Regions from separate parts of the Streptomyces sp. NPDC088252 genome, predicted to be linked through region 3. Evidence: riboswitches for the same ligand, from Rfam matches in the RefSeq annotation. Region 3 holds a riboswitch; each other region holds the start of a gene.
The links. Region 3 has a riboswitch for cobalamin ahead of ACIOHC_RS26940 (cobalamin biosynthesis protein). Riboswitches for the same ligand answer to the same signal wherever they lie in the genome.
Positions count from the first base shown of each region.

Region 1: linked by a shared signal. The riboswitch ahead of ACIOHC_RS24495 (ribonucleoside-diphosphate reductase subunit alpha) and the one ahead of ACIOHC_RS26940 (cobalamin biosynthesis protein) in region 3 are both predicted to bind cobalamin.
Region 2: linked by a shared signal. The riboswitch ahead of ACIOHC_RS16665 (5-methyltetrahydropteroyltriglutamate--homocysteine S-methyltransferase) and the one ahead of ACIOHC_RS26940 (cobalamin biosynthesis protein) in region 3 are both predicted to bind cobalamin.
Region 4: linked by a shared signal. The riboswitch ahead of ACIOHC_RS29495 (ABC transporter substrate-binding protein) and the one ahead of ACIOHC_RS26940 (cobalamin biosynthesis protein) in region 3 are both predicted to bind cobalamin.

Region 1 is NZ_JBIURS010000012.1:65,246-68,471, reverse strand. Features, by position in the region: gene ACIOHC_RS24495 (ribonucleoside-diphosphate reductase subunit alpha) at 1-1,870, opposite strand, end outside; cobalamin riboswitch at 2,008-2,143, opposite strand; gene mctP (monocarboxylate uptake permease MctP) at 2,315-3,226, opposite strand, start outside.
Region 2 is NZ_JBIURS010000007.1:155,016-158,241, forward strand. Features, by position in the region: partial or broken gene ACIOHC_RS16665 (5-methyltetrahydropteroyltriglutamate--homocysteine S-methyltransferase) at 947-1,321, opposite strand; cobalamin riboswitch at 1,487-1,706, opposite strand; gene ACIOHC_RS16670 (histidine phosphatase family protein) at 1,732-2,361, opposite strand; adenosylcobalamin (AdoCbl) riboswitch at 2,471-2,619, shown strand; gene ACIOHC_RS16675 (CbtB-domain containing protein) at 2,623-2,835, shown strand; gene ACIOHC_RS16680 (CbtA family protein) at 2,864-3,226, shown strand, end outside.
Region 3 is NZ_JBIURS010000014.1:120,265-123,490, reverse strand. Features, by position in the region: gene ACIOHC_RS26950 (inorganic phosphate transporter) at 1-1,044, shown strand, start outside; gene ACIOHC_RS26945 (hypothetical protein) at 1,214-1,444, shown strand; cobalamin riboswitch at 1,615-1,746, shown strand; gene ACIOHC_RS26940 (cobalamin biosynthesis protein) at 1,891-2,904, shown strand; gene ACIOHC_RS26935 (cobyric acid synthase) at 2,901-3,226, shown strand, end outside.
Region 4 is NZ_JBIURS010000017.1:93,122-96,347, forward strand. Features, by position in the region: gene ACIOHC_RS29490 (iron ABC transporter permease) at 1-1,033, opposite strand, end outside; gene ACIOHC_RS29495 (ABC transporter substrate-binding protein) at 1,030-2,016, opposite strand; cobalamin riboswitch at 2,055-2,186, opposite strand; gene ACIOHC_RS29500 (cytochrome P450) at 2,858-3,226, opposite strand, start outside.

The DNA of each region.
Region 1 (3,226 bases), on a different contig from region 3:
CGATCGTCGCCGTGGGCGCGATGGCGAGCAGCAGCGAGTTGCGCATGCCGCTCCTGGCGACGCGGGCGCGCAGCGCGTCCCAGCGCTCCGGCCAGTTCAGCTCGGTGTCGTAGTGGTCGGGGTGCAGCACCCCGCGCGCGGCCCGCGTCTCGGCCCAGGCGGGCAGCGGGCCCGACCGCTCGGCGAGCTCGCAGGACGCCTCGTACGCCGCGAGCATGATCCGCTCGGAGATCTTGGTGGAGAGCGCGCGCGCCTCGGGGGAGTCGAACGGCAGCCGCAGCTGGAAGAAGACGTCCTGCAGACCCATCGCGCCCAGGCCGACCGGGCGCCACTTCGCGTTGGAGCGGCCGGCCTGCTCGGTCGGGTAGAAGTTGATGTCGACGACCCGGTCGAGGAAGGTCACGGCGGTCCGGACGGTGGCGTCCAGCCGCTCCCAGTCGATGGTGCCGTCGGCGACGAACGCGCCGAGGTTGACCGAACCCAGGTTGCAGACGGCCGTCTCGCCGTCATCGGTGACTTCGAGGATCTCGGTGCACAGATTCGAGGAGTGGACGACGCGGCCCGGCTCGGCGGTCTGGTTCGCGGTGCGGTTGGAGGCGTCCTTGAACGTCATCCAGCCCTGGCCGGTCTGCGCGAGGGTACGCATCATCCGGCCGTACAGCTCGCGGGCCGGCATCGACTTGCGGGCCAGTCCCTCGGCCTCGGCGGCCCGGTACGCGGCGTCGAAGTCGTCGCCCCACAGGTCGACCAGCTCGGGCACGTCCGCGGGCGAGAACAGCGACCAGTCGCCGTCCGCGTCGACCCGGCGCATGAACTCGTCCGGGATCCAGTGCGCCAGGTTGAGGTTGTGCGTACGCCGCTGGTCCTCGCCCGTGTTGTCGCGCAGCTCCAGGAACTCCTCGATGTCCGCGTGCCAGGTCTCCAGGTAGACGGCGGCGGCGCCCTTGCGGCGACCGCCCTGGTTGACCGCGGCGACGGAGGCGTCGAGCGTCTTCAGGAACGGCACGATGCCGTTGGAGTGCCCGTTGGTGCCTCGGATCAGCGAACCGCGGGCGCGGATGCGGGAGTACGAGAGCCCGATGCCGCCCGCGTGCTTCGAGAGCCGCGCCACCTGGTGGTAGCGGTCGTAGATCGAGTCGAGCTCGTCGAGCGGGGAGTCCAGCAGATAGCAGGAGGACATCTGCGGGTGCCGCGTACCGGAGTTGAACAGGGTCGGCGAGGAGGGCAGATAGTCGAGCCGGCTCATCAGCCCGTACAGCGCGGCCACTTCGTCCAGGGCGCGCTGCGAATCGTCCTCGGCGAGACCGGACGCGACCCGCAGCATGAAGTGCTGGGGCGTCTCGACGACCTGGCGGGTGTGCGGGTGGCGCAGCAGATAGCGGCTGTGCAGGGTCCGCAGCCCGAAGTAACCGAACCGGTCGTCGGCGCCGTCGGCGAGCGAGCGTGCCACCAGCGCGTCGAGGGCGTCCGCGTGCAGCGCGACGAACTCGGCGGTACGGTCCGCGATCAGGCCCTCGCGGTGCCCGACGGCGACGGAGGCGGAGAAGGAGACCGCGCCCTGACCGACCGCCTCGTCCGCGATGGTGCGGGTCAGGAGCCTGGCGGCGAGCCGGGAGTAGGCGGGGTCCTCGGAGATCAGCCCCGCGGCGGCCTCGGTGGCCAGCGAGCGCAGCTCGGCCTCGTCGGACCGGGCGCTGCGGCCGCGCAGCGCGGCGGCGGCGACACGACCGGGGTCGGTGTCGGGCAGATCGACGGTGAGGTCGGTCAGGGTCCGCAGCAGTGCGGTCCCCGGTCCGTCGTGTGCGGTCCCCTCGGACTCGGCCGCTTCGGACACGGCGACTGAAGCCGGATCGGCTGGCGCGATGGTCACGTGGTGCTCTCCCTCGCTCGGCTCGGGGCCGGCGGGGAACGGGGCAGCCGGGCAGAGGCGGGCCCGAGCGGGGCAGCACTCCGTACGGCGTCCACCGGCCCATCCGCGAGGCCCGGACGTCTGGCATCCGGTTCGGTCGAGCCGGATGCGCTGTCGGCAGGTCCTCGGACTTACTCGGGGGTGCGCAAAAGCGCACCGAACACACCGTTGCGGGACAGTTCCGGATTCGCACCGGATTCCCCTGCGGCGACAGCGAGCATGAGCATACATGTGGGGGCCGCCCGATGAGGCAGCCCCCACATGTTGTGTCGTACAAGGTGGGCCGGGCCCGCAGAACGAGCTGTACGGCCCTGTTCGGAGCCCGGGGCCCCCGACCATGCGGACGGCCCGCCGAACCCCGCAGGAGGGGGCTCGGCGGGCCGTCGGCCGGTGTCGGAGCGCTTGTCAGTGACCGCCGCCCGGAGCTCCGGCCGTGGCCGGCGGGAGCTCGACCTGGACGCCCGGGTCGCCCGCGTCGGCCGTGTAGTCGCCCGGGGCGGTCTCGTCGATTCCGACGGGCGCCTTCACGGCGTTCAGGACGAAGGTGAGCACCACCGTCACGACCACGTTCAGCACGAACGCCGTCAGGCCGATGTATCCGATCTCGCCGATACCGGGAATCTCCTTGGACGAACCGCCGAAGTGCGCCTGGGTCGGGCTGGCGACCCCGTACGCGGCCGCCGTGCCGTACACCATGCCCACCGCCCAGCCCGCGAGCAGCGCCCAGCGGTGGAACCAGCGGGTGAACAGGCCGCCGACCAGGGCCGGCATCGTCTGGAGGATCCAGATCCCGCCGAGCAGCTGGAAGTTGATCGCGACCGTCTTGTCCATGGTCAGGACGAAGGCGAGCGCACCGACCTTCACCAGCAGGGACACCAGCTTGGAGACCTTGGTCTCCTGCTCCGGGGTGGCGTCCGGCTTCAGGAAGTCCTTGTAGATGTTGCGGGTGAAGAGGTTCGCGGCGGCGATCGACATGATCGCGGCGGGCACCAGAGCGCCGATGCCGATGGCCGCGAACGCGACCCCCGCGAACCAGTCGGGGAACATGTCCTCGAACAGCTGGGGAATGGCCAACTGCCCGTTGTCCACCTTGATCCCGGCGGCGATCGCCATGAAGCCGAGCAGCGCGAGCAGGCCCAGCATCAGCGAGTACAGCGGCAGGATCGTGGTGTTGCGCCGGATCACGTTGCGGCTGCGGCTGGAGAGCGTCGCCGTGATCGAGTGCGGATACATGAAGAGCGCGAGCGCCGAGCCCAACGCCAGGGTGGCGTAACCCCATTGGCCCGCCTCGCCGGGTGCGAGCGCGCCGCGCGGCTT
Region 2 (3,226 bases), on a different contig from region 3:
TAGTTAGCGTTTTCGCTGGTCACGCAAGCCCGTTGAGGGATTCTCGGCGTGGAGCAACGGAGCCCGTCGGTACAGGCAGTCGTCCAAGACAGCTTGTTCCCGAGGAGGTCCGTTGCCGTTTCATCATGTCCTTTCGGCCCCGGTGGTGGCCATCACCCGTACGGTCACCGTGCAGGTGCTGGGCCGGCTCCGGGGCAACCGCCGCACTCCGGTGCTGACGCGTCTCGGCGACGGCTCGTACCTGTCGGTGATCGGTACGGAGAAAGTCCGTGTCATCGACGCGACCATCACGGTGACCTGCGCGGACGGGACCGTCTTCACAGGCTCCTACCGGCTGGTCACTACCCTGACCGACGCCCGCCACTACCCGGCGGCCGTGCTGGCAGGTCTCTACCACCAGCGGTGGGAACACGAATCGGCGTACTACGCGCTCCGCCGCACGATCACGAACGGGCGCGTCCTGCGTTCGGGCGACCCGGCCGGCGTCGAGCAGGAGATGTGGGCCCTGCTCACTCTCTACCAGGCCCTGCGGACCGTGATGGTCGAGGCCGCGGAGTCGCTGCCGGGCACCGACCCGGACCGCTGCTGCTTCACCGTCGCCCTCCAGACCGCCCGTGACCAGGTCGTCCAGGCCGCCGCCATCAACTGGCTTGCAAACTCAGGGAGATCACTGACTACCTGGCCTTGGGTGGTACGCCTTGCCGACGGAGGTGGCGTGCAGTGGGCGCCGGGCTCAGAGCTCAGCGTTGACGCTGACGGACTGGGGGCCGCGTTCGCGGTAGATGAATACCATCTCGTCTCCGCTGAGAACGCCGAGACTGACCGTTTCGCGTGTCTGCTGGACCAGGACGCGCAGGAGCTCAGGGGCCACGTCGGCGACATCGGTGGAGTGGACCGCGGCCATGGCGAGCCGGGCGGCCGCAGGTCCCAGTTGCCGGCGGCCGTCGGAGGTGTCGAACCACTTGGTCATTTCGAGCGGCGCCACGTCCTGCGTCCCGCGGGCCATCGCGAAATAGCCGTCCAGCCCGTCGGCTTCGACGGTGTCGCGGTGCCTGGTGGGCACGGCACCGACCATCACGCTGGTGTCCAGTACGTGGTCGTAGTACGAGAAGTCACCGGTCGGGACCTCGTGGATGCCGTCGTCGACGAGCCGGAGCCAGTTGGCGCGGCGCAGGCCGGCGGCGGTCTCCCGCCGGCCGGCCGCGGTGACACGGCCCTTCCAGTACCCCTCGACGGCCCTCTTCAGTTCCCGGTCTGCCCCTTGGCGGGGACAGCCGTACACGGTGGCCCGGGCTGCCGCGGCTGCGGACTTGCTGGTCACGGAACTCTCCTTCGCGAGCGTGTGTCCTGGTACGACCCCGGGACGGGTCGAAGACGCGAAGGCAGGACGGACCGGACGGAACCGCGGCGTCGTGCCGACGCGCGTGTGCCCTGCCCGATCCGTACGCCGACCCGCCCACGAGGTCACCGGGATCACCGGGCGCGTCCGACGCGCACGGGCAGTGGCAGGTCTTCGGACTCGTGGGCACGTCTCGCGCACGAGACACCTACTGGCCATCGCTTCCCGGAGCCCTTTCAGGGGCCAGTGCTTGATGACGGCGGTCGTTCCCACTCACCGCTGCGGGGCAGTCCCGGATTCCCACCGGGTTCCCTCTTGCGACGCGTCTGTCTGGCGGACAGGGCGAACCAGCTGCGCCATCCGACTATGCGCTGACCGCGGCCCCCGGCACCTCAGTTGTCCAGGCGAGTGGGGGCGGACCGGGGAAGCCGGCTCCGCGCAGCGGGGGACAGCGGCCGACCGCAGCGCAGATTCCACCGTCCCGAGCGGCCGCTGAGCCCGGTCAGGGTGAGCGGGGCGACATCCAGCCGCCAGAACGCCTCCGCCGGCAGAGCGAGCGCCCGTACGACCATCGCCCGCACCACGGCGGGCTCGACGACCGCCAGCACGCGGCCGCCCCCCTCGCCGTCCCCGGACTCAAGTGCCTCCAGCAGGCCGCCGATCCTGGCGCAGAACTCCAGCAACGATTCGCCGCCGTGCGGAGCCGCCGACGGATCGGTCATCCATAGCGACACAGCGTCCGGCTCGCTGCCGCTCACCTCGGCCAGTCTCCGTCCGCTCCAGCGGCCCATGTCCCAGCCACGGAGAGCGGGTTCGGGCCCGGCACGCAACCCCAGCGCGTCGGCGGTCCCGGCACACCGTTCGGACGGCCCGCGCACATACCGGTCGGCCGGTGGCACCGCCGCGGCGGCGGCACGTGCCCGCCGGGCCCCGGCCGCGTCCAGCGGGGCATCGTCGTCGATGCGGGCCTCGCGCAGCGCGGCGTTGAGCGCCGGTGAGATCAACATCAGCTGTACCGTCATGGCCCGGTCAACTCCCTGAACTGTGGCCTCTCGCGTGCGCCCACCATGGCATGCGGGCGCTGCGGCCCCGCCGACGGCGCCGTGGCCCTGTCCGCTCCCAGGGGGTATCGTCCGACGAACATGACGAAGGTGTGACGGAAGTCCGGTGAGAATCCGGCACGGTCGCGCCACTGTGTACCCGTACCCGTACGGGAAGTCAGACCCAGCACCTTCGTCTCAGGCACCACGATCGGGACGCGTGTTCCCTCAGGAGGTTCTGCCATGGCACAGAGTGCTGTCCCCGCCACCGCCGTACCGGCGATCACCCCCATCTCTCTGAAGTCCATCGCCTGGGCGGTCTTCTTCGGCATCCTCATGCTCGTACTGCTGTACTTCGTCGGCGCGGAACAGGGCGCCACCGCGGTCGTCTCCGGCGAGGGTGTCCACGAGTGGGTCCACGACGGTCGCCACCTCCTCGGTTTCCCCTGCCACTGACGCACCGTCCGATCCAGGGGAAGACCTCATGAACTCCATATCTGTCAGAGCCCTGCTCGTCCGCGGCATGCTGGCCGGCCTCGCCGCGGGCGCGCTCGCACTGGTCGTCGCCTACCTGCTCGGCGAGTCCCGGGTGGACGCGGCCATCGCCCTCGAAGAGTCGCACGCCCACGACCACGGCGGCGGTGAGGAACTCGTCAGCCGCACCGTGCAGTCCACCGCGGGTCTTGCCACCGGCGTGCTCGTCTTCGGTGTGGCGATCGGCGGGATCGCCGCCCTCGTCTTCTGCTACGCCCTCGGCCGGATCGGCCGATTCGGCCCACGGGCCACGGCCGCCCTGATCGCGGGTACCGCCCTGCTGGCGGTGTACATCGTGCCGTTCCTGAAGTAC
Region 3 (3,226 bases):
GACGGGTTGCGGACAGAAGTCATCTTCGCGGCACTCGTCGGCGCCATCCTCTGGAATCTGCTGACCTGGCTGGTCGGACTGCCGTCCAGCTCCTCGCACGCCCTGTTCGGCGGCCTGATCGGTGCCGCCGTGATGTCGGCGGGCTGGTCGTCGGTCAACGGCGGCACGGTCGTCACCAAGGTGCTGCTCCCCGCCGTCGCCGCCCCGATCGTCGCCGGCCTGGCCGCGTTGCTGGCCACCAGGCTGACGTACCGGATCGGCGGGAAGATCCGCAACGACGCCCAGGAGAAGGCCACCGCCAAGGGCTACCGCGCCGGTCAGATCGCCTCGGCCGGACTGGTCTCCCTCGCCCACGGCACCAACGACGCGCAGAAGACCATGGGCATCATCACCCTGGCCCTGGTCACCGGCGGCGTCCTGCACCCCGGCGCCAACCCGCCGGTCTGGGTCATCGTCGCCGCCGGTACGGCCATCGCGCTCGGCACCTACCTGGGCGGCTGGCGCATCATCCGCACCATGGGCAGCGGCCTCACCGACCTCAGGCCGCCGCAGGGCTTCGCCGCCCAGACCAGCGCGGCCACGGTCATCCTGGCCTCCTCCCACCTCGGCTTCTCCCTCTCCACCACCCAGTCCTGCTCCGGCGCCGTCATGGGCGCGGGCCTCGGCCGTCAGGGCGGTGTGGTCCGCTGGTCCACCGCCACCCGGATGTTCGTCGCCTGGGGTCTGACCCTGCCGGCCGCGGGCCTGGTCGGCGCGGGTGCGGAACTCCTCACCAAGCAGGGCACCTGGGGTGTCGTCGTCGTCGCGGCGCTGCTGGTCGCGGGCTCCGGCTCGATCTGGCTGGTGTCACGCCGCAAGCCGGTCGGCCACGGCGATGTCGCGCCGGCGGACGGCGTGGCCGAGCCCGCGGGCGTCGTCACCACGGCCATCGCCGCCGTCAGCCCGCCGCCCACCGCGGCCCAGGCGACGGCCCAGGACCTCAAGACCACCATTCCGGCCCCGGCCGGAACCCCCCAGGACCCGGCGCGACCCGCCACCGTCTAGGCCAGCCGTCTGAAGAGCGTCCGGCAATTGGAGGGCGGCGTCGCGGGGTTGGGTGCGCGCATCTGCCGCATTGTCGTCGATCGCCATGCCTCAATCCTCCGCCTCGCAGCCGCACGCACCCAACCCCGTTCCTTCTCCCCCCGATTGTCGGACGCTCTAAGGATTCAGCATGAACATCGACTGGGCAGCCCTCGGCTCCGTCTTCGGCGTCTCCCTCGTCGTCACCGTCGCGCTGGTGGGTCTCTTCACCCTGGGCATCGTCGGTCTCTCCAAGCAGCCCGAACCGGCGGCGCAGGGCGGCACCGGCGGCTCACTGCTGCTGGCCCGCGCCGGCGCGTACATCTGCTTCGGGCTGTGCGCGGCGGCGGTCGCGTACGGGATCTATCTGATCGTCGCCTGAGCCCTCCCCCGCGCACTCCCCGACGGGCCGGACACACCTCGTGTGGCCGGCCCGTTCCGGCGTGCCCGGCCCGATGTGGGCCTCAGCACACTGCGCCGCCGCAGGTCAACGGCAAGTTGACGGGCGTTCGCGGAGCGTGGTGGACTGCCGGAGCCAATTACGGCGACAGCAGAGGAAGCCGGTGCGAATCCGGCGCGGTCCCGCCACTGTCACCGGGGAGCAGTCCCCCACACCGGAAGTCACGGCGCGCGCGAGCGGGCTGGAAGGCCGGGGGAACTGCGGATCCGGGAGCCAGGAGACTCTCGTCGCCGGTCACGTCGAACCAGGGCGCGGACCCTGAGTGAGGACATATCGCCATGCCTGGCTGCCGTGCGTCCGTTGCTGTGGCGCTCTCGTCGAGAGCCGCCTGTACGAAGGTCCTTCGAGGCGCGTCGGCCGGTTGAGCCGTGCGTGCCGACCGCATGTTCGCGTACGGTGCCACGGCCGGTCTGATCGGTGACCTGCTGCTCGGTGACCCCCGCAGGGGGCATCCGGTCGCCGCCTTCGGGCGGGCCGCGGCGGGCGTCGAACGCCGTCTGTGGCGCGACCACCGCGGGTGGGGCGCGCTGCACACCCTCGTCCTGGCCGGGGGCGCCGCGGGTGGTGCCGCGCTGATCACCCGTGCCGTGCGCGGCCGTCCCGCCGCCCGTGTCGCCCTGACCGCGGCCGCCACCTGGTCCGTCGTCGGCGGTACGTCCCTGGGGCGTGAGGCCCGGACGATCGGCGACGCCCTGGCGGCCGGTGACATCGGGTCGGCCCGCGAGCGACTGCCGCATCTGTGCGGACGCGACCCGCACTCCCTCGACGGACCGCAGATCGCCCGCGCCGTGGTGGAGTCCGTCGCCGAGAACACCTCGGACGCGGTGGTCGGCGCCCTGGTGTGGGGCGCGCTGGGCGGGGTGCCGGGGCTCGTCGGCTTCCGGGCCGTCAACACCCTCGACGCCATGGTCGGCCACAAGTCCCCCCGCCACCGGCGCTACGGCTGGGCCTCCGCCCGCCTCGACGACGTCGCGGGCTGGCCCGGTGCCCGGCTCACGGCCCTGCTCGCCGTGGCCGCCGGGGGGCGGCCACGGGGCGCGGTACGGGCCTGGCGGGCCGACGCGGCCAAGCACCCGAGCCCCAACGCGGGCCCGGTGGAAGCCGCGTTCGCGGGCGCGCTCGGCGTGCGGCTCGGCGGGACCCTCGCGTACGGCGGAAGGGTCGAGCACCGCCCCGTCCTCAACGGGGCACGGGGCCGGGCGGTGGAGACCGAGGACATCGAACGCGCGGTGCGGCTGTCGCGCCGGGTGAGCGCGCTCGCCCTGGGCGTGTGCGTGGCGGGACGGCTGGGCGCCGGCCTCGCCGCACGACGCATCGCGGGGCGCCGGACCGCGGCAACTGCTGCGGCAGGGACTCGGATCGCAGGACGGAGACATACATGAGCGGCGGGCTGCTGGTCGCCGGAACCACCTCGGACGCGGGCAAGAGCGTCGTCACGGCGGGCATCTGCCGCTGGCTGGTGCGCCAGGGCGTGAAGGTGGCGCCGTTCAAGGCGCAGAACATGTCGCTGAACTCGTTCGTCACCCGCGAGGGCGCCGAGATCGGGCGCGCCCAGGCCATGCAGGCCCAGGCCGCGCGGGTGGAGCCGTCCGCGCTGATGAACCCCGTCCTGCTCAAGCCCGGCGGCGACCGCTCCAGCCAGGTCGTCCTGATGGGCCGGCCGGTCGGCGAGATGAGCGCACGCGGCTACCACGGGGGCCGGCA
Region 4 (3,226 bases), on a different contig from region 3:
GGCTGGAGCGGCGCAGCAGCCAGAGGAAGAACGGGCCGCCCACCAGAGCAGTGATCACTCCGGCGGGAATCTCTTCGGGGGCTGCCACGGTCCGCGCCAGCAGATCGGCCAGCAGCAGGAAGGCGGCCCCGCCGAGCGCGGCCACCGGCAGCAGTCTGCGGTGGGACGCGCCGACGATCATCCGGGCGGCGTGCGGAATCATCAGGCCGACGAAGCCGATCGCCCCGCTGTAGGCGACCAGCACCCCGATGATCAGTGACACCAGCACGAAGACCCCGCCCCGGAAGCGCCCGGGGTCCAGGCCGAGGCTGCGTGCCCCTTCCTCCCCGGTCAGCAGCAGATCCAGTGGACGGGCCAGGCTGATCAGGAGCACGGCCCCGACGCCCAATACCGACGCAGGCAGCGCCAGTTGGTCCCAACGGGCGCCACCCAGGCCGCCCAGCGTCCAGAACAGGATCGCCCGCACATGCTCGGCCCGGGAGGAGAGGACCAGGATCAGGCTGGTGAACGCGGACAGTACGTACTGGATCGCCACCCCGGCCAGGATCAGCCGGCCCGTTGTCATGGTGCCGCCGCGCCGGGCCATCGCGTAGACGGCGACCAGCGCCGCCATGGACCCGGCGAACGCGGCAATGGGCAGGGCCACGTCGGTGGCCGCCCCGGCGCCGACCCCCAGCACGACGACCACGGCAGCGCCCGCTGATGCCCCGGACGAGGCGCCCAGCAGAAACGGATCGGCCAACGGGTTACGCACCAGCGCCTGGAGCACCGTTCCCGACAGCGCCAGCCCGGCGCCGACGACGGCCCCGAGCAGCACCCTGGGCAGTCGTACCTCCCACACGATCGTCGGGTACGCACCAGTGCGTTCACCACCCAGGACCGTACTCAGTACCTGGCCCGGCGGAATCCGTACCGGGCCGAGCGCCAGACCGGCCACCGCCGCCGCGAGCAGCAGCACCGTGAGAACGCCGATCACGACGGGGGTCGAGCGGAGGACGGACTTCGGACCGGGGCGGGCGGACTCCGCGCTCACGGAGTGCCGGGGTGCAGCTGCCCGGCCAGGTCCCGCACGGCGTCGGCGACCCGGACACCGAGCACGGCCGAGGACAGCGGGAGTACCGCGAACTTCCTGTCCTTGATCGCCGGCACGTCCGCGAGTGCCGGATCGTTCAGCAGCCGCTTTTTCTTGGCCGCCACCGTGGTGCCTCCGTAGTCGTAGATCACGACCACCTCGGGCTTGCGCTTGATGACCTGCTCCCAGGACACGTCGCCGAAGGTGGCGTCGAGGTCCGCGAAGACGTTCCTGCCCCCGGCGAGCCGGACGATCTCGTTGCCGATGCCCTTACCGCCGGCGGTGAACGCGGAGCTGTCGCCGGAGTCGTACACGAACACCGAGGGACGCGAGGAGCCCTTGAGGTCTGCCTCGACCGCCGCGATCTTCTGTCGCTCCTCGGCAAGCAGCTTCTTGCCGCGCTCCGGTACGCCGAAGGTCCTGGCGACTTGGGTGATCTCGGTGGCGAGCTGATCGATGCCGACCTTGCCCTTGGTGCAGTTCTCGATGTTCAGCCGGGTGTTGATGCCGTCCTTCCGGAGCCCCACCCGGTCCTGGCCCTTGGTCTTGTCGAACGCGCTGCTGTACCCGCCGTAGACGAAGTCGGGGTTGGCGCCGAGCAGCACCTCCTTGGAGGGGTACTCCTTCGCGAGCACCTTGGTGCTGGCGTACGCGGACCGGTACTTCGGCAGGATGCTGTCGTCCAGGTAGGCCGTCCCGGCCAGCCGGTCCTGGAGCCCAAGGGCCAGCATGATTTCGGTGACGTGCTGGTTCATGGTGACGACCCGCTTCGGCGGGGCGTCGAAGGTCGTCTTCGTACCGCAGTTGGTGACCGTGTAGGGATAACCGTCGGCGGCCGGTGCGGTCTCTGCCTTGCCCTCACCGCCCGTGCCGGAGCCGCAGCCGGTGAGCGGCAGCAGAAGCAGCGGTATGAGCGCGAGTGGTACACGGCGGATCCGGGGCATGGCCGAGCCTTTCCGGGGGATGTCCTCGTCCCCTGGGTTGTACGAGAAGGCGGCGCGGTCAGTATCTGGCTTCCGGGCTGATGCAGCCCGGTCACAGTGGCGGGACCGTACCGGATTCACACCGGTTTCCTGACGCGCGTCGCCTGAGTTCCGGAGCCCATTCTGTCAGACCGCGTATTCAGACAGGGCCTGCCCCTCGCGCTGCTGGTCCCGCTCGACCCCGGACGTCGATGTCCGTGACGACCGAGGGCATCTGATCAATGTTCAGGCGGTTGTGCCGTCGTGAAGAGCGCCCTGGACCTGCAGAAAACCGACAGGGAGCCCTCTTCCGGGAGTGCAGAATGCTGCGCACGATGCTCAAGCAAGATCTATCGCTTGGTCATCTGTGCAGGTCAGAGGAGTGATGGGGCCGTCCGGGTCAGCAAATGGCCGGCATTGGGCGCGGAGGGGCCCCGGCTTGCTGACCGGGTGACGGCTACCACGGGACCTGGGTGGGTCCGGCCCCCGCTCGGAAGGTTTGCTTCGCGGCTCGACAGCTCGCTCGCGATATGGAAGGACGCCGGGCCTCATCGGAATGAAGGTCGGTACCAGTGCACACGGCTCCGGAGGCCGTTGTGTCACCAGACGTTTTGGTAGACAGAGGCATACGTGATGAGTCGTCAGGCGTTCGGTCGCACGCATGTCCCCCGGCTTCACCCGGGACGTGGGGTCGCCAAGCGGCTGGCCGATGCCGGAATGTCCGTCATCGTGACGGGCGCAACGCCCGGCGCGGACCCCAGACCATCCGTCGAGGCGGCGAGTTCGCCGTGGAGGCGGACTGTCACCGAAAGCGGGACTGCCCTCAGCTGCGCAAGGTGGCACGCAGGCGCAAGCCGACCGTTGCGAGACCTTCGAAGGTGGCGAGCTGGTAGCTGGGTTCTGGTCCGGGCGGCTCGCTCAAGTGGTAACGGCGGGCGGTCTGCGCAGTCAGGAGCGTCAGCATCGCCATGGCCAGAGCGGCTCCTTCGCAGCCATGCGGCCCGGTACCGAAGGAGAGGAAGACCCCGGGTTTCGCCGGCGAGCCCGAATCATCGAGCCAGCGCTCGGGCCGGAACCGGTCCGGCTCGGGGTGTTCCCGTGCGTCGCGGTGGGCGGTGTAGGGGCAGACAAGAACGGTGGACCCGGCATTGATGGTGTAGTCGGCGAGCTGAGTCTGCCGCGTGGCGCGCCG